Regions from separate parts of the Hymenobacter terrigena genome, predicted to be linked through region 3. Evidence: riboswitches for the same ligand, from Rfam matches in the RefSeq annotation. Region 3 holds a riboswitch; each other region holds the start of a gene.
The links. A riboswitch is a leader RNA that binds a small molecule or an ion and turns the genes downstream of it on or off. The one in region 3 is predicted to bind S-adenosylmethionine.

Region 1: another riboswitch for S-adenosylmethionine. It lies ahead of ACYU7Q_RS05795 (amino acid permease); the one in region 3 lies ahead of ACYU7Q_RS18880 (O-acetylhomoserine aminocarboxypropyltransferase/cysteine synthase family protein).
Region 2: another riboswitch for S-adenosylmethionine. It lies ahead of metH (methionine synthase); the one in region 3 lies ahead of ACYU7Q_RS18880 (O-acetylhomoserine aminocarboxypropyltransferase/cysteine synthase family protein).
Region 4: another riboswitch for S-adenosylmethionine. It lies ahead of ACYU7Q_RS10085 (phosphoadenosine phosphosulfate reductase family protein); the one in region 3 lies ahead of ACYU7Q_RS18880 (O-acetylhomoserine aminocarboxypropyltransferase/cysteine synthase family protein).

The regions. Positions count from the first base shown of each region.
Region 1 is NZ_BAAHBU010000001.1:1,406,939-1,412,498, reverse strand. Features, by position in the region: gene ACYU7Q_RS05805 (M1 family aminopeptidase) at 1-797, opposite strand, end outside; gene ACYU7Q_RS05800 (TonB-dependent receptor plug domain-containing protein) at 968-2,947, shown strand; SAM riboswitch class I at 3,115-3,206, shown strand; gene ACYU7Q_RS05795 (amino acid permease) at 3,440-4,921, shown strand; gene ACYU7Q_RS05790 (hypothetical protein) at 4,926-5,384, opposite strand; gene ACYU7Q_RS05785 (hypothetical protein) at 5,470-5,560, opposite strand, start outside.
Region 2 is NZ_BAAHBU010000002.1:1,173,652-1,179,211, forward strand. Features, by position in the region: gene ACYU7Q_RS11785 (NUDIX hydrolase) at 1-56, opposite strand, end outside; gene ACYU7Q_RS11790 (DeoR/GlpR family DNA-binding transcription regulator) at 129-881, shown strand; SAM riboswitch class I at 966-1,074, shown strand; gene metH (methionine synthase) at 1,260-4,880, shown strand; gene metF (methylenetetrahydrofolate reductase) at 4,974-5,560, shown strand, end outside.
Region 3 is NZ_BAAHBU010000004.1:570,288-575,847, forward strand. Features, by position in the region: gene ACYU7Q_RS18860 (TonB-dependent receptor domain-containing protein) at 1-1,147, shown strand, start outside; gene ACYU7Q_RS18865 (lysylphosphatidylglycerol synthase transmembrane domain-containing protein) at 1,287-2,384, shown strand; gene ACYU7Q_RS18870 (hypothetical protein) at 2,451-2,870, opposite strand; gene ACYU7Q_RS18875 (LysM peptidoglycan-binding domain-containing protein) at 3,058-3,339, shown strand; SAM riboswitch class I at 3,674-3,789, shown strand; gene ACYU7Q_RS18880 (O-acetylhomoserine aminocarboxypropyltransferase/cysteine synthase family protein) at 4,177-5,556, shown strand.
Region 4 is NZ_BAAHBU010000002.1:781,182-786,741, forward strand. Features, by position in the region: gene ACYU7Q_RS10075 (hypothetical protein) at 1-154, opposite strand, end outside; gene ACYU7Q_RS10080 (RNA polymerase sigma factor) at 283-861, opposite strand; SAM riboswitch class I at 1,067-1,155, shown strand; gene ACYU7Q_RS10085 (phosphoadenosine phosphosulfate reductase family protein) at 1,427-2,185, shown strand; gene cysD (sulfate adenylyltransferase subunit CysD) at 2,324-3,238, shown strand; gene ACYU7Q_RS10095 (sulfate adenylyltransferase subunit 1) at 3,344-4,636, shown strand; gene cobA (uroporphyrinogen-III C-methyltransferase) at 4,652-5,461, shown strand; gene ACYU7Q_RS10105 (diflavin oxidoreductase) at 5,515-5,560, shown strand, end outside.

The DNA of each region.
Region 1 (5,560 bases), on a different contig from region 3:
GGCGCGTACTTGGGTTCGAGGTAGTAGTTAACCTCCTTGCCGCGCCAGGTGTCCTTGTAAATTTTGAAGTCACCCACGGCCATCATAAACAGGTAGGGGGCGTGGGGCAGCTCCATTTTCCACACGTCGGTGCGCAGGCCGGGGCCGGCGGGCGTGCTGCTCACCATGCGGCCGTTGCTGAGCGTCACGTACTTGGCGGGCACGGTCATCGAGATTTCCTCGGTGGTTTTCTGGTTGGGGCGGTCGATGGTGGGGAACCAGGCCGACGAGCCTTCCGTCTCGCCCTGCGTCCAGATTTGGACCGGCTTGCCCTTCACCGTCGAATCGGGGTTGATGAAGTACAGGCCCTTGGCATCCGTAATGGCGGCCGAGCCCTTCACTTTCAACTCGTCCGGCTTCGACACGTAGTCGATGTAAATCGTGTACTCCTCGCCCGGCTTGAAAACGCGGCCGAGGTTGATGCGCAGGTTCATGCCATCGGCGTAATCATATTTTAGCGGGGTTTGCGTAGTGCCGTTCATCAATGCCACGACGTTGATGTCCATGCCTTTGGCATCGAGGCGGAGCGTGTCGGTGGGGTAGGCGTGGGGCTTGAGCGCGACCCACTCCTTGCCCAGCAGGTGGCGCTTAGCGTAGTCGAAACGCACGTCGAGCTTGGTATGCACCAGGTCGTTGACCTTGGTGGCCGAGGCGCGGTAAGGGGATTCAGGCTTGGCCGTCGGCGGGGTGGGAGCCTGTGCAAAAGCCGGGCTGGTGGCCGCCAGGCCCAGCAGGCCCAGCGCGAAAAGGTGCTTCATGGAGAAACGAAATGGAGAAATGGGAGTTTCGCGCGAAGGACGCGGGTAACGGGCCAACGTTGCGGCTGGAAGCACGAAAGTAGCGTGCCCGGGCGAGACGGCCCTGACGATGTACGGACTCGCAGAGTTCACGCTATAGTAGCTTTGCACCCCCACCAACCCACCAATGAATGCGACTTACGCACTACGCCAGCCCATTTTTTTGCACACTTTTCACTTTTAACGCCCTGGCCCAAAGTACCCCGGCCGACAGCGCCCGCGCCCTCAACGAGGTGACCGTGTACGGCACCCGCCTCGACCAGGTGGCTGGCCAGACCGGCCGCTACGTGACCGTGGTTCCCGGCCGCACGCTCAGCCAGTACCCGGTGGCCTCGCTTGATGATTTGCTGCGCTTGCTGCCCGCCATCGAGATGCAGAGCCGGGGCAACTTCGGGACGCAGGCCGACATTACGCTGCGCGGCTCCACCTTCAATCAGGTACTCATTCTGCTGGATGGGATGCGGCTGAACGACCCGCTCACGGGCCACTTCGCGGGCTATCTGCCCATCACGCCCGCCGAAATTGAGCAGATTGAAGTGGTGCGCGGCCCCGGCGCGGCCCTCTACGGCCCCGACGCCGTGGGCGGCTTCGTCAACATCGTCACCAAAACTTTCGCCGCCACGCACCGCCCCGATGGCGTGGAAATCGGTGGCACCTTCATGGCCGGCGAGTACGATTTGAAAACCACCAACGCCGGCTTTTACGGCCAGGACAAGGGTTTGCGGCTGGCCGGCGGCATTCTCAACAACACCGCCAGCGGCCAGCTGCTGAACCTGCCCGGCGGCGGGCGCAACGACTTCAAGCTGAATACCTACTCGCTCTCGGGCGCTTATCAAATCAGCCCCAAGCTGAGCGCCGCCGCCCGTGCCAGCTTCGACCGGCGCGACTACAACGCCCAGAACTTCTACACGACCAACGCCGGCGACCGCGCCCGCGAAACCACCTCGCGCGACTGGTACCAAGGGCAATTGCGCTACGACTGGAACACCCGCGCCCGCACCGAGCTGCAGCTGGTGGGCACCTCCAGCACCGACGACTACCTCTACACGCCCGCTTCCGTGGCCAGCAGCCACCTCATGCACTACCTCAACGTGCAGGCCCAGCACCAGCTGCGCTTTTCCGACAAGGTGCAGCTGACCCTGGGCGGGCAGGCCGACCGCCGCCGCGTGCGCAGCAACGACCAGGGCATTCACGCGGTGTGGCACCAGGGGGCTTTTGCCGTGGCTGGCCTCATGCCCACCAGCGGCCTGAGCGTCACGGCGGCCCTGCGCCTCGACCACGACCAGGCTTATGGCACCGAAGTAGTGCCCCAGCTCACCGCCAGCCAGCACCTGAGCGACAAGCTGACGGTGCGCGGTGCCGTGGGCCGGGCTATTCGAGCGGCCAATTTTACGGAGCAGTATTATTCGTCCATCCGGCCGGGCACGGTGCCCACGGGCTTCAATGTGGGCAACCCCCACCTGAGCGCGGAGCGCACCTGGAGCTACGAAGGCGGCCTCGATTTCCAGCCGCTGCCGGCCCTCACGCTGCGCGGCACCTATTTCAACCGCTACGGCCGCAACCTGATTGACTACGTGAGCCAGCCCGGCGCGCAGGTGATTGCGGCTACCGGATTGACCAACCTGAACCCCGCCGCCACCTATCGCCTGGCCGAAAACCTGTTTGCCGTGAGCACGCAGGGGCTGGAATTTGAAGCCAGCACCCGCGCGCAATTGAGCAAGGGTCTGCGGCTTGAAGGCAGCGTGGGCTACACTTACACTCACCTGAATATCGACGGCAACATCACGTCGCAATACCTGAGCAACGTGGCGAAGCAGCTAGTGAGTGGCAGCGTAAGCCTGGTGCACCGCCGCTTCACGGCCAGCCTGGGCGGGGTGTATAAGCAGCGCACCGGCCAACAAACCGTGGCCAGCGCCACCGTGAACGATGCCCAGCTTACGCCCGATTACGTGGTCATCAACGGCCGGCTGGATGTGGCGCTGCTGCCCGAGCGCCTGTGGGTAGTGGCCCAGGCCCAGAACTTGTTCGACGCGAAATACTCCGACCTGCTGGGCGCCCAAATGCCCGGCCGCTGGCTGATGGCCGGCGCGCGGCTGGCGCTGCGGCGGTAGGGGCAGAGCCGCGCCGCCGCAGCGGCTTGGAGCAAAGGAAATAAGAACGGCCTGCTGAGCGCAACGCTCAGCAGGCCGTTCTTTTTGGGCTACCCAACGCCACCGCTGGCCCGTGCAGCCGCCCGGCCTTACCTTTGCCCCATCAATTCCTCCTCCCGGAAGGATTGTTTTTATACAGAGGCGCTGAGAGACAGGCTCGACGACGCGCCGGCAACCACCCGCAACCGCGGACCGGTGCCAATTCCTGACCATATAAAAACAACTGCCGTGCCCGCTGTTTCCGCTGCCTCGCTTGCTTTTTCTGGTGTTTTTCGTTCCCGTTCGTTGCTGATAGGCCGAATGCGGATGGGCTGTTGTTGCTGTTGAGTGCGGGCACTCGCGCCGCGTAGCTGACGCTGCGGCCGGCGCATACCAATTCCTTTTTACGGGCTTTTTGCTTTGCGGCACGGCCGCCCCGGGTGGGGCGGTGGCGTGGCGCGTTTCTATCTGTTTATGTTAAAAAAATCACTGGAGCTGCTTCGCGCGGAAGCAGCCGAAACGGGGGCGAATACGCTCAAACGTAGCCTGAACGGCGTGAGCCTGATTGCCATTGGCATCGGCGTTATTATCGGGGCGGGCCTGTTCTCGCTCACCGGCATTGCGGCCGCCAACAATGCCGGGCCGGCCGTTACCATTTCCTTTATTGTGGCCGCCGTGGGCTGTGCTTTCTCGGCGCTGTGCTATGCCGAGTTTGCGGCGCTGGTGCCCGTGTCGGGTTCGGCCTACACATATTCCTATGCCACGATGGGCGAGCTATTTGCTTGGATTATTGGCTGGGACTTGGTGCTGGAGTACTCGGTGGGCGCGGCCACGGTGGCCATCAGCTGGTCGCAGTACCTCATCAAGTTTCTGGGAAAATACGGGCTGCATATTCCGGCGCGGCTGGTGATGTCGCCGTTTGAGTCGGCCACGCTGGCCGACGGCAGCACCGTGCACGGCTACGTAAACGTGCCGGCCATGCTCATCGTGCTGGCCATTACGGCCATCGTCACGCGGGGCACCAAGGGCTCGGCGTGGTTCAACGCGCTGGTGGTGGCCCTGAAGGTGGCCGTGGTACTGGTGTTCATCGCGCTGGGCTGGCAGTACATCGCCCCCGCCAATTACCAGCCCTACATCCCGGCCAATACGGGCACCTTCGGCGAATTCGGCCTGAGCGGCATTCTGCGCGGGGCAGGCGTGATATTCTTCGTCTTCATCGGCTTCGACATCGTGGCCACCATGGCGCAGGAAACCAAGAACCCGCAGCGCAACATGCCCGTCGGCATCCTCGGCTCGCTGGCGGTGTGCACGGTGCTGTTTGTACTGTTTGGGCACGTGCTCACGGGCTTGGCCAATTACACCGAGTTCAAGAACAGCGCCGCGCCGGTGGCCATTGCCATCGAGAAAACGCCCTACGCCTGGCTGTCATCGGCTGTGATTCTGGCCATTCTCGTCGGCTACACATCGGTGATATTGGTTGATTTGCTGGGGCAGTCGCGGGTGTTTTTCTCGATGTCGCGCGATGGGCTGCTGCCGCCGGTATTCTCGCGGCTGCATCCGAAATTTAACACGCCGTTTCAGTCCAGCCTGCTGCTGGGGTGCTTCATTGCGCTATTTGCGGGCTTCGTGCCCATTTCGGTGGTGGGCGAAATGACGAGCATCGGCACGCTGCTGGCCTTCGTAATGGTGTGCCTCGGCGTGCTCATCATGCGCAAAACCAACCCCGATGCGCCGCGCTCTTTCCGCACGCCGTGGGTACCGGTGGTGCCCATCCTGGGCATCGTGGTATGCCTCGTGATGATGGCCTCATTGCCGTGGGAAACCTGGCTGCGTCTCATCGTGTGGCTGGCGCTGGGCATGATTATCTACTTCGGCTATGGCAAGAAGAACAGCAAGCTACGGCTGGCCCGGGAGGCGGTTGGGAGAGTTAAGAGCGAGCTTATTGTTAACTCCTGACTCTTCAATGCGTGGTGAGCCCGTTTGCGTCCAGCTCCTCATCATCACGCACCCGGCCGAGGTCGCCTTCCAGGTCAATCTCACCGGCATCGGGAGTGGGAGTGAGGGGGCGTTGCTTGTACACATCCACGGCCCCGCAGCGGTCGAGGACGGCGCGGCCCAGCTCGGCTTCTGCGGAGGTGGCGGTTTCGATGGTGACCACGGCGTGCTCGGGGCCGGTGGCGGCGATGTGAGCGTGCGCATCATCCAGTTGACTGCCACTGAACAGGTCCGTAAAAAACCGCGTCACGCTTTCGCGGAAGGGTTCGGGGGGGGCGCCGGCATCGGGCAGGTTCTGGGCCTGGAGGGTTTCCTGAGTGGCAATATGGATGGTGCCAGGGGCGAGGCCGGCCGCCTGCGCCTGGGCGGCGGCAAACTCGGCTTCGGAGGCACTGGTGAACAAACCGACGATGATGCGGGCCATGAGAAAGTGGGGGAGGATGTGCCGGTTCTACGGCGGCCCCGGCGGGCGGTTGTGGCGCGGGCGGCGCGGCCCACGCCACAACCGGCTACTTCAGCACCTTGCAGCGGCTGGGCAGGCGGCCGGCTGTGATGAGGGTGTTGAAGTCGGTGGTGGGATTGGCGTAGGCGGCGCGGGGG
Region 2 (5,560 bases), on a different contig from region 3:
GTAAACCAGTCATCGGATAGCGTGACCTGTTCGCGGAGGCGGATTCGTTCGTTCATGGCAGGGTCGAAAGTTCGTTTCTGTTCGTTTTTGTTTCTTTGCGATTGTTTTGAACAAGTAACGCCCCGGCGATGAATTTCCAGCTCCGCAAGCAGCATTTATTGGCCACCCTGGAGCAGCACGGCACCGTGCTCGTGGCCGAGGCCGCCCAGCAACTGGGCACCACGCCCATCACCATCCGGCGCGATTTGGCCCTGCTGGCCGAGCAAGGCCTGGTGGTACGCACGCACGGCGGGGCCGTGCGCCCCGGCATCGATAAGCACCCGGTGGCCTTTACCGCCAAAACCACTTCCCACGCCACGCAGAAGGAAGCTATTTGCCGGCTGGCCGCCCGCCACGTGGCCGAGGGCGACACCATTTTCATCGACTGCGGCAGCACCACGTTTCCACTGTGCGCCCACGTGCGCCACCGCAAAATCCGCGTCGTCACCAACTCGCTGCCCGTGCTGTTTGAACTGGCCGGTTCGGCGGTGCAGGTGGTGATGGCGGGCGGCGAAGTGGACGCCCGGCGGCAGGCCACGCACGGCGCCGTCACGGTGGAGCACTTGCAGCGCTATCAGGTAGACAAGGCTTTTATGGGCGTCGACGGCATTTCCCTGAAGCGCGGCCTGAGTGCCAACAGTGAGAAGGAAGCTTCCATTTACCAGGCGGTGGCCGCGTCAGCCGGCCACGTGTATTTGCTCTGCGATTCGAGCAAGCTGGAGCGCGACCAGTACTTTCAGTTTGCGCCCCTGGCTGCGGTGGGCACGCTCATCACGGACCAGCAAGCCCCCGCCGAACTCCTGGCCCGGTACCGCGAAGCCGGCCTGACGGTGCTCGGGTAGCACCGCTTGCGCCTGCACCCGCGCATAGCAACCCAAGCTAAAGCAGGTGCTACAAGCCCCGTTCCGTTGTATCTTCGCCCTACGCTGCTATCCAGAAAGACCGAGGGACCGGGCCCGATGACGTCTTGGCAACCTACCACGAGTAGGTGCCAACTCCCGTTTCACCGCCGTTATTGGTGAAAAAAGATGACAGCCGGAACTGTGCCTCCCCGCACGGGTTTCTTTCTGGATACGCGCTTACGTAGCTATTCGCCCCCGAAAGAAATGTCCGTTTCCGCCCCTACCCTGCCTACGATTTCCCCGGCCCGCGAAGCCTTCGCTTCGCGCTACCGCCTCCCCGAGCTGCTTCGCCAGCGCCTGCTGATTCTTGATGGCGCCATGGGCACCATGATTCAGCGCCACCCGCTGACCGAGGAAGACTTTCGCGGCACCCGCTTCGCCGACCACCCCAAGCCGCTGCGGGGAAATAATGACTTACTGAGCATTACCCGGCCGGACATCATCAAAGGCATCCACGCCGAATACTTCGCCGCCGGGGCCGACATGGTGGAAACCAACACCTTCAGCGGCACCACCATCGCGCAGGCCGACTATGGTTTGGAGCATATTGTGTACGAGCTGAACTACGAATCTGCCCGCCTGGCCCGCGAGGCCGCCGATGAGTACGCCACGCCCGAGCGCCCGCGCTTCGTGGCCGGTGCCGTGGGCCCCACCAACCGCACCGCCTCGCTCTCGCCCGATGTTAACCGCCCCGGCTTCCGTGCCGTGACCTTCGATGAGCTGGCCACCGCCTACCTGGAGCAGGTGCGCGGCCTCGTGGACGGCGGCGTCGACACGCTGCTTATCGAAACCATCTTCGACACGCTGAATGCCAAAGCCGCCCTCTACGCCGTGCAGAAGTTCTTCGACGAAGGCGGCCGCGTGGTGCCCGTCATGATTTCGGGCACCATCACCGACGCCTCGGGCCGCACGCTTTCGGGCCAGACGGTGGAGGCCTTCTGGAACTCGATTCGCCACTTGCCGCTGCTGAGCGTGGGCCTGAACTGCGCCCTCGGCGCCGACCAGCTCCGCCAGTACGTGCAGGAGCTGAGCCGCATTTCCGACGTGCACATCTCGGCCTACCCCAACGCCGGGCTGCCCAACGCCTTCGGCGGCTATGATGAATCGGCCCAGGAATTCGCCGCGCTGGTCGAAGAGTATTTGAAAGAAGGCATTGTGACGGTGGTGGGCGGCTGTTGCGGCACCACGCCCCAGCACATCGCCGAACTGAGCAAGCTGGCTGAGAAATACCAACCCCGCCAGTTGCCCACGGCCATTTCGCCGACTACGCGCCTGAGCGGTCTGGAACCGTTTACCATCAAAGAGGAAAGTCTCTTCGTGAACGTGGGCGAGCGCTGCAACGTGACCGGCTCGCGCGCCTTCGCACGCCTCATTCGGACTGGTGCCTACGAGGAAGCCCTGGCCGTGGCCCGCCTGCAAGTGGAGGAAGGCGCGCAGGTACTCGACATCAACATGGATGAAGGCATGCTCGACTCCGAGCAGGTGATGACGACGTTCCTGCACCTCATCGCCTCAGAGCCCGACATTGCCCGGGTGCCAGTAATGATTGACTCCTCGAAATGGAGCGTGCTCGAAGCCGGCCTGAAATGCGTGCAGGGCAAGAGCATTGTCAACTCGATTTCGCTGAAAGAAGGCGAAGCGGCCTTCCGCGAGCGGGCCCACACGGTGCGCCAATACGGCGCCGCTGTGGTGGTGATGGCCTTTGACGAGAACGGCCAGGCCGACTCGCTCGAACGGCGCATCGAAATCTGCCAGCGCAGCTACAACATCCTGACGCAGGAAGTGGGCTTCGACCCGTCCGACATCATTTTCGACCCCAACATCCTGACCGTGGGCACGGGCATGGACGAGCACCGCAACTACGCGCTCGACTTCATCGAGGCCGTGCGCTGGATTAAGCAGAACCTGCCCGGCGCGCTCACCAGCGGCGGCATCAGCAACATCAGCTTCTCGTTCCGCGGCAACGACGTGGTGCGCGAGGCCATGCACACGGCCTTCCTCTACCACGCCATTCGGGCTGGCCTCGACATGGGCATTGTGAACCCTGGCCAGCTCGGCGTGTACGATGAAATTGAGCCCCACCTGTTGGAGCTGGTCGAAGACGTGCTGCTGAACCGCCGCGCCGATGCCACCGAGCGCCTTGTGGAATTTGCCGACACCGTCAAGCAAAAGGACAAGGCCGAAGTGGTGGCCGACGAGTGGCGCAGCCTACCAGTACAGGAGCGCCTGTCGCACGCGCTGGTGAAGGGCATCACGGAGTTTATTGACGAAGACACCGAGGCCGCCCGCCAGGAGCTGGCCCGCCCGCTCGACGTGATTGAAGGCCCGCTGATGGCCGGCATGAACGTGGTAGGCGACCTGTTCGGGGCCGGCAAAATGTTCTTGCCACAGGTCGTGAAATCGGCCCGTGTGATGAAGAAGGCCGTAGCGTATCTGGAGCCGTATTTGCTGGCCGACAAGCAGGGCTCGGACCGCCAGACGGCCGGCAAAATTCTGATGGCGACGGTGAAGGGCGATGTGCACGACATCGGCAAGAACATCGTGGGCGTGGTGCTGGCCTGCAACAACTTCGACATCGTGGACCTCGGCGTGATGGTGCCGCTGGAAAAGATTCTCGACGAAGCACAGGCGCAAAACGTGGATGTTATCGGCCTTTCCGGCCTCATCACGCCCTCGCTCGATGAGATGGTGTACGTGGCCCAGGCCATGGAAAAGCGCGGGATGAAAGTGCCCCTGCTCATTGGCGGGGCCACTACCTCGCGCCTGCACACGGCCGTGAAAATCGCGCCGTCCTACAGCGGCCCGGTGGTGCATGTGAACGATGCCTCGCGCTCGGTGGGCGTGGCGGCCGGCCTGCTCGGCTCGGGCGAAAAAGCCTACGCCCAAACCGTGGCCGACGACTACGCCGCCCTGCGCGCCGATTACGCCAGCCGCCAGCGCGAAAAGAATTACCTGACCATTGAGGCAGCGCGTGAAAATGGCTTTAAGTCGGACTGGAACACGGTGCCCATCACCAAGCCCAGCTTCCTCGGCACCAAAGTGCTGGAGGATTATGACCTCGCCGAGCTGGCTCAGTACATCGACTGGACGCCCTTCTTCCATACCTGGGAGCTAAAGGGCCGCTACCCGCGCATTCTGGAAGACGAAAACCTGGGCGAAGCCGCCACCAAGCTGTTTGAGGACGCGCAGACGATGCTCGCCCAAATCATCGATGGCAATCTGCTCACGGCCCGCGCCGTGCTGGGTTTCTGGCCGGCCAACACCAAGGATTACGACACCATCGAAGTCTACGCCGACGACACCCGCACCACGGTAGCCACCGAGTTTTTCACGCTGCGGCAGCAGGGCGAGAAAGGCCCGAAAATCCCCAACCTGGCCTTCTCCGACTTCCTGGCACCGAAAGAAACCGGCCGCGCCGACTATTTGGGCGGCTTTGCCGTCACGGCCGGCATCGGCATCGAAAAGCTCATTGAGCAGTACGAAGCCGACCACGACGACTACTCCAGCATCATGGTGAAGGCCTTGGCCGACCGCCTGGCCGAAGCCTTCGCCGAGCGCCTGCACGAAAGGGTGCGCCGCGAGTTCTGGGGCTACGCGCCCGACGAGCACCTCACCAACGAAGACCTCGTGCAGGAGAAATACCGCGGCGTGCGCCCCGCCCCCGGCTACCCCGGCTGCCCCGACCACACCGAGAAAATTACCCTGTTCCAATTGCTCGAAGCCGAGGGCAAAACCGGTATTTCCTTAACGGAAAACCTGGCCATGTACCCGGCCTCGTCGGTGAGCGGCCTGTACTACGCCCACCCGGATTCGCGGTATTTCGGCCTCGGCCGCATTGGCGTAGACCAAGTGAGCGACATCGCCCGCCGCAAGGGCATGGAAACGGCCGAGCTGGAGCGCTGGCTGATGCCGAACCTGAACTACGAGCCGAAGAAGTAGTGTAGCGTGGACTCTGCGAGTCCGCGCCCGCACCAATATCAATCATTGCCCTAACGCTTCCATGCGCGGACTCGCAGAGTCCACGCTACTTATATGAAAGTTACCGACCACCTCGCCCAGGCCAACGGCAAAACCCTCTTCTCCTTTGAGGTACTGCCGCCCAAAAAGGGCGAAAACATTCACACGCTCTTCTCGAATATCGAGCCGCTGATGGAGTTTAAGCCGCCGTTTATCGACGTGACTTACCACCGCGAGGAGTACGTGTACCGCCACCATCCCAACGGGCTGCTGGAGAAGAAAACCGTGCGCCGCCGGCCCGGCACGGTGGGCATTTGCGCGGCCATCAAAAACCGCTTCGACGTGGACACCGTGCCGCACCTCATCTGCGGCGGCTTCACGAAGGAAGAGACGGAGAACGCGCTGATTGACCTGCACTTTCTGGGCATCGACTCCATTCTGGCCCTGCGCGGCGACCCCATCAAATCGGAAGGTCACTTCAAGCCCGAGCCTGATGGCCACGCCTACGCCTGCGACCTCATCGGCCAGGTGGCCAACCTGAACAAGGGCGAGTATCTGGATGAGGAACAGGACGATACCTGGGCCACCAACTTCTGCATCGGCACGGCCGGCTACCCCGAAAAACACTTCGAAGCGCCGAACTACGCTTCCGACATTAAGTT
Region 3 (5,560 bases):
GAAGAACATCAGCTACGGCAACCCCGAGCTGGACCCCGAATACACCAATAACTACGAGCTGGGCTACAGCACCGCCTACAAGCGCCTGAACCTGAATTTCAGCACCTTCATGCGCAACACCACGGGCTCCATTGAGGCGCTGCGCACGGTGGAAGGCGCCGACATAGTGACGACCACCTACGCAAACATCGGCAAGCAGGATGCCTACGGCGGCAGCGTATTCGCCAACATCAACAACGGCAAGCTCAGCCTGAATGCCGGTACCGATTTCTACTACGTCAAGCTCACCAACAACGTAGCCGATACCCGTTTCAACGCCGCCAACGAAGGCTTTGTGATGAGCGGCCGGGTGTTTGGCTCCTACAATTTCACGCCGATATGGGGCCTGCAGGCCTTCGCCTTCTACCGCGGCAACCAGGTGCAACTGCAGGGCAGCCAGAGCGGTTTTGGCGTGTACAGCCTCAGCGTGAAGCGTGATTTTGCCGAGAAGCGCGGCAGCATCGGCTTCGGGGCTGAGAACTTCTTCACGCCCAGCATCACCATCCGCAACACGGTGGTGTCGCCGCTCATCGACCAGAGCAGCCGCAACGTGCTGCACAACATGAGCTTTAAGGTGAACATCAGCTACCGCATCGGCAAGCTGACGGTGGCCCCGCCCACCCGCCGCGGCAAGAGCATCAACAACGACGACCTGAAAAGTGGCGGCGAAGGCGGCGGCGGTGACATGGGCGGCGGTGGCGGTGGTGCTCCCGGCGGTGGCGGTGGTGCCCCTGGCGGCGGCGCACGCCCCGCGGGTGCGCCCGCTGGCGCAGCCCGCCCCGGTGGCTATCCTGGCGGTGCTCCCGGCATGGCTCCGGCCGGCGCGGGTGCCCGCCCCGGTGGCTACCCCGGCCAGCAGCGCACCGCGCCGGCCGATAGCACTTCGGGCAAGCCGGCCACCGACAGCACGGGCCGCCCCCAGCCCGGCCAGCGCCCCGGCGGTTACCCCGGCCTGCGCCCCGCCACGGCCCAGCCCGCCGACACGACCAAGCGCCAATCCCCGGCTCCGACCGGCAACCCTATCAACACGCCTGCCAACGTGCCCTCGCAGGGCACCAGCACGCCCAACGGCACCGTGCCGGCCGGCAGCCCCGGCGGCCGGCCCTAGCGCCGCCCGGCAGGTTATTACCGAAAAACGTCATGCGGAGCTTGTCCCGGCATGACGTTTTTCATATCACCTTAATGCGTTTTTAATCAGTCGCTGGCTGGCTACTCCCTATTTTTGCCCGGCTGCTTTATTTGCTTTGATGACCGATAGCCCCCTCGCTCCCCTGCCCGAAGACGACGCGCATTTTTTGCAGCGCTTGCAGCCCTCGCGGCTCATTCTGCCCGTCGTCATTGGCCTGAGCGTGGTGGGGTTTATGTTCTGGCGCAGCTATAAGCCTGGCGACCTTGCCCCGCTGGCCCACGCCCGGTGGCAGTGGTTGCTCATCACGCTGGGGGTGCTGCTGGCCCGCGATTTTGGCTACATCTACCGCATCCGGCACATTGCCGAGCGTGAGCTGAATTACCGCCAAAGCCTCGACGTGATTATGATTTGGGAGTTTGCGTCGTGCGTGCTGCCTTCGGCAGTGGGCGGTACGGCGGTGGCCTCGTTTATTCTGAACAAGGAAGGCATTCCGCTGGGCAAGTCCCTGGCCTACATTATGGTTACGGCCCTGATGGACAATTTGTACTATGTCATCATGGTGCCGCTGGTGGTGCTCATTGCCGGGGCCGGGCTTTACCCGCACGAGGCCATGCAGGGCGCGTTTATCGCCACACTGCGCATTGCGTTTGTCATCAGCTACGTGGCCGTCACGGCCTACGCGGGGCTGATGCTTTACGCTATTTTCATCAATCCGAAATCGGTGCGCCGGCTGCTGGTGCGGCTGTTTTCGTTCGGGCCGCTGCGGCGCTGGCAGCGCTCGGCCTACAAGCACGGGCAGGGCATGATGGATGCTTCCATGCAGCTGCGCGGCAACCCGGCCATCTACTGGTGGCGGGCGGCGGCCAGCACCTTCTTCGTCTGGACGGCCCGCTATCTGGTTATCGGCTGCCTCATTGCCGCCTTCGTGCCGATGGATGCCGACACCTTCCTGTTCATCTTCGCCCGCAACCTCACCTACAAAGTGCTGCTGTTGCTGGCCATCACGCCCGGCGGCGCGGGCATTGTGGAGGGTGCGTTTCCCACGTTTTTCGGCAAATTTATCGGTACGGCCACGCTCACCAGCTTCATGGTGCTGCTATACCGGGTGGTTACGTACTACCTGTATCTGGTGCTGGGCACTGTTTTCCTGCCTCGTTGGGTGGCGCGGGTGTTTGCGAAGCGGCCGGTGGGTGCGGCTCAGCCTGTCGCAGAATAATTAGCACAAAAAAGCCCCGAACCAGGTTGGTTCGGGGCTTTTTCGATTGGTTGAATTCTGAGTGCTTTACTCGGCTTCGAGCATCAGCGCCGCGCCGTCGGCCGATTTCAGCGTGAGCTTCTTGTCGGTGAGGGTTTCCACGGCGAAGGTGTTGCTGGTGGTGGCACCATCGGGCGTCAGGGTGATGGTTTTGCCGGCCTGGTCAAACGTATATTTGCCCGAAACGGCGCCGCTGGCCCCGGTCATGTTGTAGGTGCCATTGGCAAAAATGCGCAGCTCTTCCTGTTTCTGGGCGTCGGTTTGCTTCACTTTGTCGCCGGCGGTGTCGGTTTCCTTGGCGGTTTTCCACACCTTGCTATCGGTGCCGTACAGCATGTTCACGCCCTCTACTTTGCCTTTGTCGTTGCTGCACGAGGCGGCAAACAGCGACACAAGCAGCAGCAGGCTGGCGAAGTAACGGAGCGAAAAAAAGGACTGGAGTTTCATGTGCACAAAGGGTAATGGTGAAAGAATGAAAACATTGCACACGGGGTGCAGACTCGTCGGCTTACGACGCAGACGCAAAAGAGTTTAGAACGAAACCCCGCCTGAGCTTGTCCGTATAGCAACCCGGTCGGCCCGCCCGCAAGCGTTTCCGGCAGCGTGTATTTTTCCATTTAACTTCACCGAAACCATGGGACTCTTCGATTTCATCAGCGACAAAGGCGAGCAAAAGCCCGTAGAGCCCGCGGCTAAGCCAGCGGCTGGCGGCACCGATTTTTTTGGCAATGCCAAACCAGAAACGTCCGGCGACACGTATACCGTTGTCAGCGGCGATTCCCTTTCCAAAATAGCCAAGCACCACTACGGCGATGCCGCCAAGTGGCACCAGATATACGACGCCAACAAGGCGCTCATCGGCGACAACCCTGACCACATTGAAGTGGGGCAGGTGTTGACCCTACCTAGTCTCTAGGTACTTTTTTGCAGAAAAAAGGTGAGAAAAGCCACTCTGTTTCAGGGTGGCTTTTTTGCGTTTGGTGGAGTAGGAATGGGCGGGGTTGAAACGACAAGAGAAGGCTGGTCATGCAGAGCGCAGTGAAGCATCTTTACTGCTCAACGCAATCCAATTGAGCGAATTAGTGACTGCGGTAAAGGTGCTTCGCTGCGCTCGGCATGACCGTTCTTTTTGACTGTTTCAAAAGAAATCGAAAAAATATTTTCATCTCACCGCTTGCTCATCCCAAAAATTCCCTCGTACATTTGCCGATACCAACCCGGTACTCCCCGCTAACGGTGGGCAGTTTCAAGTTTTATACAGAAGTGGCGAGAGACTAGGCTCCGTGACCCACTGGCAACCTTCGCAAAACGAAAGGTGCCAATTCCTACCCACCCGCAGCTCCGGCCGCGCTGGGACAGATGATTCGAGTGCCATGGAACATTCTTCGAATTCTGCTTTTTCTCTCCCGAATGCTTCGGCTGCTTTGCGCGCCGCAGGTTCGGGTTTCTTCGTTTCGGCCGCTGATGACCGGAATGTGACTGGGTTCGCGTCGCAGCGAATGCGAATGTGCTGTTGCCGCCCGTGTTGTTGCTAAGCTGACTCCAGCTTAGAACCCCTCCCCCCTCTTCTGGATTTTTTTGGTGGCCCCGTGGGTCTGCCGCGTGCGCTTTTGGGCCTTCGCGGTGGGTTTGGGCCACGCCGGCAGCACGGGCCATTTCGGGGAGTTCCAGCGCATAAAATGCCTTTTCCAGGCTTGTAGCGCATTTTTCCACTTGCCATTTCGGTTTTTCAAAACTTCAAAGCTTCCCTATCATGTCTGTTCAGCCCCAGCACTTCGAAACCCTCCAACTCCACGCCGGCCAGCAGCCCGACCCCACCACCGGGGCCCGCGCCGTACCGTTGTTCCAGACCACCAGCTACGTGTTCAAGAGCGCCGAGCATGGCGCCAACCTGTTTGCCCTGAAGGAGTTCGGCAACATCTACACCCGCCTGATGAACCCCACCACCGACGTGTTCGAGCAGCGTGTGGCAGCCCTCGAAGGTGGCGTGGCGGCCCTGGCCACCGGCTCGGGCCAGGCGGCTCAGTTCATTGCGCTCAACAACATCCTGCAGGCCGGCGACAATTTTGTGAGCACGGCCTACCTGTATGGCGGCACCTACAACCAGTTCAAGGTGGCATTCAAGCGCCTGGGCATCGAGGTGCGCTTTGCCGACGGCGACAACCCGGCTTCGTTTGAGGAGCTGATTGACGAGAAGACCAAGGCCATCTACCTCGAAACCATTGGCAACCCCAGCTTCAGCATTCCCGATTTTGAGGCCATTGCGGCCATCGCCAAAAAGCACGATTTGCCGCTGATTGTGGACAACACCTTTGGCGCGGGCGGCTATCTGTTCCGGCCTCTAGAGCACGGCGCGCACATTGTGGTAGAATCGGCCACGAAGTGGATTGGCGGGCACGGCACCAGCGTGGGCGGCGTGATTGTGGACGGCGGCACCTACGACTTTGGCAACGGCAAATTCCCGCAGTTTACCGAGCCGAGCGAGGGCTACCACGGCCTGATTTTCAACGATGTATTTGGCAAGAACGGGCCATTTGGCAACATCGCCTTCATCATCCGGGCGCGGGTGGAGGGGCTGCGCGACTTCGGCCCGTCCATCAGCCCGTTCAACTCCTGGCAGTTGCTCATCGGCCTCGAAACCCTGAGCCTGCGCGTGGACCGCACCGTGGAAAATGCCCTGAAAGTGGCCACCTGGCTCGAGCAGCATCCGCAGGTGGAAAGCGTGAACTACCCCGGCTTGCCCAGCAGCCCCTACCACGCCATTGCCAACAAATACCTGAAGCGTGGCTTCGGCGGCGTGCTCTCATTCCGCATCAAGGGCACGAAAGAAATTGCCACGCAATTCATTGATAACCTGAAGCTCATTAGCCACCTGGCCAACGTGGGCGACGCCAAGACGCTCATCATCCAGCCCTCGGCCACCACGCACCAGCAGCTGAGCGAAGAAGAGCAGCTGGCATCGGGCGTGACGCCGACCTCGCTGCGCTTGTCGGTAGGCATTGAGCATTTCGACGACATCAAGGCTGACTTGCAGGCGGCGTTTGATGCCATCGGCAACACCGCCAGCCTGCCAACTGAAGGCGACGAAGTGGGCGAGCCCGAGCTGGAGCACGCCCAGCCACTGGAAGTCTAAACCA
Region 4 (5,560 bases), on a different contig from region 3:
CTTCGGCCAGGCGCATGGCCGGGGAAGCGGGCATGGCGGCGTTGAGTTGCTCCTCCAGCGCAGCCCAGAGGTCGGGGCGCGGCTCGTGGGTGTCGAAATCGGCACGGTGCCGCTCGACGAAGGTTTCGAGAGAATTATTTTTCTTGGTATCCATGAATGAGTAGCAGACGCACGGTTCGTCCAGGTTCAGGGCGGGCCACGGGGCTATACGAAAACCGCGGCCGGGCGAAAAAGGATGAAGGGTAGTTGACGGTTAAATGACTAGTGATAACGGATAAAAACTTAGCTAAGGCCGCGCTGAGCGGCTAATTCGCGCAGCCGAACCCGTGCCCGGCTGTACTGCGATTTGGAAGTAGATTCGGAAATGCCCAGGATGCCGGCGATTTCGAGATGGTCGTAGCCTTCGAGCAAATACAGGCTCAGCACCACGCGGTAGCCATCGGGCAACTCCTGAATGCAGCGGCGCAGCACGTCGGCGCGGTAGTGCAGGTCGGCCTCGTCCTCGGGCGAATGGGCGGCGGTTTCGGCGGGCTCTTCGTGGTGCTGCTCACCCAGCGGCACCAGCGCCAGCCGCCGCTGCCGCAGGCAATTGATGCTTTTGTTCACCACAATCCGCTTCAGCCAGGCGCCGAACGAAGAGTCGCCCTTATAACCGCTCAGCTCCCGAAAAGCACTCAGAAACGACTCCTGCAGCACATCCTCCGCCTCGGCGTAGTCGCCGGTGATGCGCAGGGCGGCGTTGAACATGGCCTTGGAGTAGCGCCGGTAAATTTCGGCCTGGGCCTGGCGGTCGTTGAGGCGGCAGCGCTCCACCAGCGGAGCGTTGATGTCGACGTAGGCGGAGTGAGCTAGGGCTTCCATGCAGAAAACAAGGTATTAGAAGTGCTTAAGCAACCCATAGACCAAGCGCAGGGTTCAGGGGTTGCACGGCAAATTACGCGGCGAAAGCACGGCCGCCAAACCTTTTGCGAGGCGGGCAGTTTCATCTCCGCGAAACAAAATTTTGGCATTTCGCTTTTTCATCCTTTACATTTGCCCCAGCAACCCTCGTTTGGGGCGCTATTCATTTTTATACAGAGGCGCGGAGAGACAGGCTCGACGAAACGCCGGCAACCCCCACTAGCTGGAACGGTGCCAAGTCCTGACATATAAAAACGCTGTGAGCACATCCACCAACCGCCGCCTGCACCCCACCACCCTCGCCGCTTCGCGCCGAATGTGCTGTTGCATGCCCCGTCCCCTGGCCTGTATGCTGGGGGCAATTGCTGGTTGTTGAACTAGGGCTTCTCTTCCGGCGGCTGCTTCACGGCAGCCAACCCGCCGACTCCCGTTGTGGTGATTGACTCATTGCGCACAGCGTAGCGGCACCTTGTGGCCCCTTGGGCCTTCTCTGGTTTTTTCTACGGAAAAAAACTCTCCCCTCGTCATGGCATTACCCCTTGAAAGCCAGGTCGCTGACCTGCGCCGCTACCTGCCCGAGTGCTCGGTACCGGAAACACTGGCCCTGTTGGCCGACCATTTCCCCGGCCGCGTTTCCTTCTCCACCTCTTTTGGTCTGGAAGACCAGATTATCACCCATTTCATCTTCGAAAACGACCTGCCTATCCGGGTTTTCACGCTCGATACGGGCCGTAATTTTCAGGAGACTTACTCGACCTGGAACAAGACCCTGCTGCGCTACGAAAAGCCCATCGAAGTCTTTGCCCCCAACGGGGCGGCCATTGAGGAGCTGACCCGCCAAAAAGGCCCCAACAGCTTCTACGAGAGCATTGAGAACCGGAAAGAGTGCTGCAATATCCGCAAGGTGGAGCCGCTGAGCCGCGCCCTGGCCGGCCAGCAGGTGTGGGTGACGGGCATTCGCGCCGAGCAGTCGCAGAACCGCCAGACCATGCACCCCGCCGAGTGGGATGCTGGCCACGAGCTCATCAAAGTACACCCACTCTTCGGCTGGACCTGGGCGCAGTGCGAAGCCTTTGCCCAAGCCAATGGCATTCCGGTTAACCCATTGCATAACAAAGGATTCGTAAGCATCGGCTGTGCGCCATGCACCCGCGCCATTGCGCCGGGCGAGGATTTCCGCGCCGGCCGCTGGTGGTGGGAAGACGCGGCCGCTAAGGAGTGCGGCCTCCACGCCACTACCGCCCACCAGGGCCTCGACCCGGTGGTGGAGCGAATGCCGGGCTAGGCCCGAACCGATGCGCCGGCGGACGGACCGCTGACGCCACATTCTTCCCCAAAGGCACCTTTCGCGGGCCTTATCCCACCCACTTCTTCCGGTTTTTCAATTTCGCCCGATTTTTTCGGGCCATGACTTCCTACGCCAATGCCAAGCGCTGCTTATCTCGATTACCTCGACCGTCTGGAGGCCGAAGCTATTCATATTCTACGTGAAGTAGCTGGCCAGTTTGAGCGGCCCGCGTTGTTGTTCTCGGGCGGCAAAGACTCGATTGCTCTCACGCGGCTGGCTGAAAAAGCCTTCCGGCCGGGCAAGTTTCCGTTCCCGCTGGTGCACATCGATACCGGCCACAACTTCGAAGAAATCATCAACTACCGCGACGAGCTAGCCGCGCATTTGGGCGAAAAGCTGATTGTGCGCCGCGTGGAAGATACCATCCGGGAGCGCGGCCTGCGCGAGCCGGGCGGCAAGTACCCCAGCCGCAACCCGCTCCAGACCTACACGCTGCTCGACGTGATTGAGGAATTCGAGTTCGACGCCTGCATCGGCGGGGCGCGGCGCGATGAGGAGAAGGCCCGGGCCAAGGAGCGCATCTTCTCGGTGCGCGACGACTTTGGCCAGTGGGACCCCAAGCGCCAGCGCCCGGAACTGTGGAACATCTACAACGGCCGCATTCAGAAAGGCGAAAACGTGCGCGTATTCCCCATCTCGAATTGGACCGAGCTGGACGTGTGGAACTACATCCAGCGCGAAAACATCAAGCTGCCAGAGATTTACTTCTCGCACGAGCGGCAGTGCGTGGTGCTGCCCAGCGGCCAGCTCCTCGGCTTCAGCGAGCACCTGAACCTTGACGAAACCGACGAAATTGTGCAGCGCCGCGTGCGCTTCCGCACCGTGGGCGACTCGACCTGCACCGCCGCCGTGGAAAGCGACGCCTCCTCGGTCGACGATATTATTCAGGACCTGCTGCTGGCCAAAGTGAGCGAGCGTGGGGCGACGCGGCTGGACGATAACCTCTCCGAAACGGGGATGGAGGACCGCAAGCGCAACGGGTATTTTTAAATGATTAGTGATTAATGGTCAATGATTAACGAGCTTATAACGCTCGATTATTCCTGTTGAATCCAGCCATTAATCATTAACCGCTAACCATTAATCATTACAAAAGTGGACCTTCTCCGATTTATCACCTGCGGCAGCGTCGACGATGGCAAGAGCACGCTCATCGGCCGCCTGCTGTATGACAGCGATTCCGTGTCGCTCGACGTGCTGGCCACGCTGGAAAAGCGCCGCGCCACCACCGGCGGCGACGTGGATTTGGCCCTGCTCACCGACGGCCTCAAAGCCGAGCGCGAGCAAGGCATCACCATCGACGTGGCGCACAAATATTTCACCACGCCGCGCCGTAAGTTCATCATCACCGATGCGCCGGGCCACGTGCAATACACCCGCAACATGGTGACCGGCGCGAGCAATGCCGACCTCGCCATTGTGCTCGTAGATGCCCGCCAGGGCGTGATTGAGCAAACCCGGCGGCACACACTGTTGGCTTCGCTGCTGGGCATTCAACACTTCGTACTGGCCGTAAACAAGATGGATTTGGTGGGCCACGAGGAAGTAATTTTTCAGAAAATCGTGGCCGATTACGCCGCTATTGCCGAGCAATTGAAACTACCGAATGTGGTGGCCATTCCGCTCAGCGCGCTGAATGGCGACAACGTGGTGCGTCGCTCCGATTTTCTGCCCTGGTACCAGGGGCCCAGTTTGCTCGAACATCTTGAAAGCGTGCCAGCCGCCACTGATGTCAACCCGAACGAGCCGCGCTTTCAGGTGCAATATGTGATTCGGCCGCAGACGGAAGAGCTGCCCGACTACCGGGGCTACGCCGGCCGGATTCAGAGCGGCACCTACCGCCAGGGCGACCGGGTCCGCATCTGGCCCTCGGGCCTGGAAACGGTGATTGAGGCCATTGAAGTGAACCAGCAGGAAGTAGCTAGCAGCACCGCGCCACAGGGCGTGGTGCTGCGGCTGCGCGACGATGTGGACGTGAGTCGGGGCGCTACCATCGTACCGACCAGCGCCCACCCGGCCGTGGTGCGCGAGCTGGAAGCCACGCTCTGCTGGATGGATGAGCGGCCCCTGCGCGCCGGCCGCAAGCTGCTGGTGCAGCACCACGCCGCCACCGTGAAAGCGGCCGTGACCACCATCCTGCAAAAAACCAACATTGAAACCTTTGAAAGCCAGGGCACCGACGAGGCCAAGCTCAACGACATCGTGCGGGTGCGCCTGAAAACGGCCCTGCCGCTGGTAGCCGACGAATACCGCCAGAACCGCGTGACCGGGGCCTTTATCCTGGTGGATGAGCAGACCGGCGCCACCCTGGCCGCCGGCCTCATCGCCGCCACCGACCCGGCGTATTTCACCGATGAAGTGCCCGCCGAAGCGGCTTTTTCCATCTAGCATTTGCTGAATATCATGGCTGATTCCCCTCTCTTTTTACCTCGCCTGACGGTTGTCGGGGCCGGGCCCGGCGACCCGGATTTGCTGACCTTGAAAGGCGCGAAAGCATTGGCGGCGGCTGATGTGGTGCTCTACGATGCGCTGGCGAATGACGCGCTGCTGGCGCATGCGCGGCCCGGCGTGCCGCTGATTTTTGTGGGCAAGCGCAGTGGTTTCAAGGCCTATACGCAGGAGGGCATCAACGCCCTGATTGTGCAGCAGGCGTACCGCCACGGCCACGTGGTGCGACTGAAGGGCGGCGACCCGTTCATATTTGGCCGGGGGCGCGAGGAAATGCTGTACGCCGAAGTCCACGGGCTGGCCACGGACTACGTGCCGGGCATTAGCAGCGCAGTGGCAGCGGCGGGCAGCGTGGGCATTCCGGCCACGCACCGGGGCCTTAGCGAGGGCTTTCGGGTGCTGACGGCCACCACGGCCGATGAGCAGCTTTCGACCGCCTTGCTGGAAGCGGCCCAGACGCCCAGCGTCACCACGATTATCCTGATGGGCATGGGCCGGCTGGTGGAAATCGCGGCGCTCTTTGCTCGCTACGGCGGGGCCGAGGTGCCGGCCGCCATCATCCAAAACGGCACCTTGCCCACTGCCCGCGTAGTGGCCGGCACCGTGGCCGATATCGCCGAACGGGCCAGCCGTGCTGGCCTGGGCGCGCCGGCCGTGATTGTGCTGGGCGAAGTAGTACGGCTAATGAAGCAGCCGGCCGCAGCAGCTTCTGGTGTAGCAACTGAGCTGTTGCCAGAGCTGCTGACTTACGCGAAAGTGGCTTAGGCATCAATCCCTTATCAGCCTGTTGCCTCCACTCTATTGTATTTAAACTGATTATGTCTGCTTTTCCCATCCTCCCGCCTCACCTCGACGAAGCACACC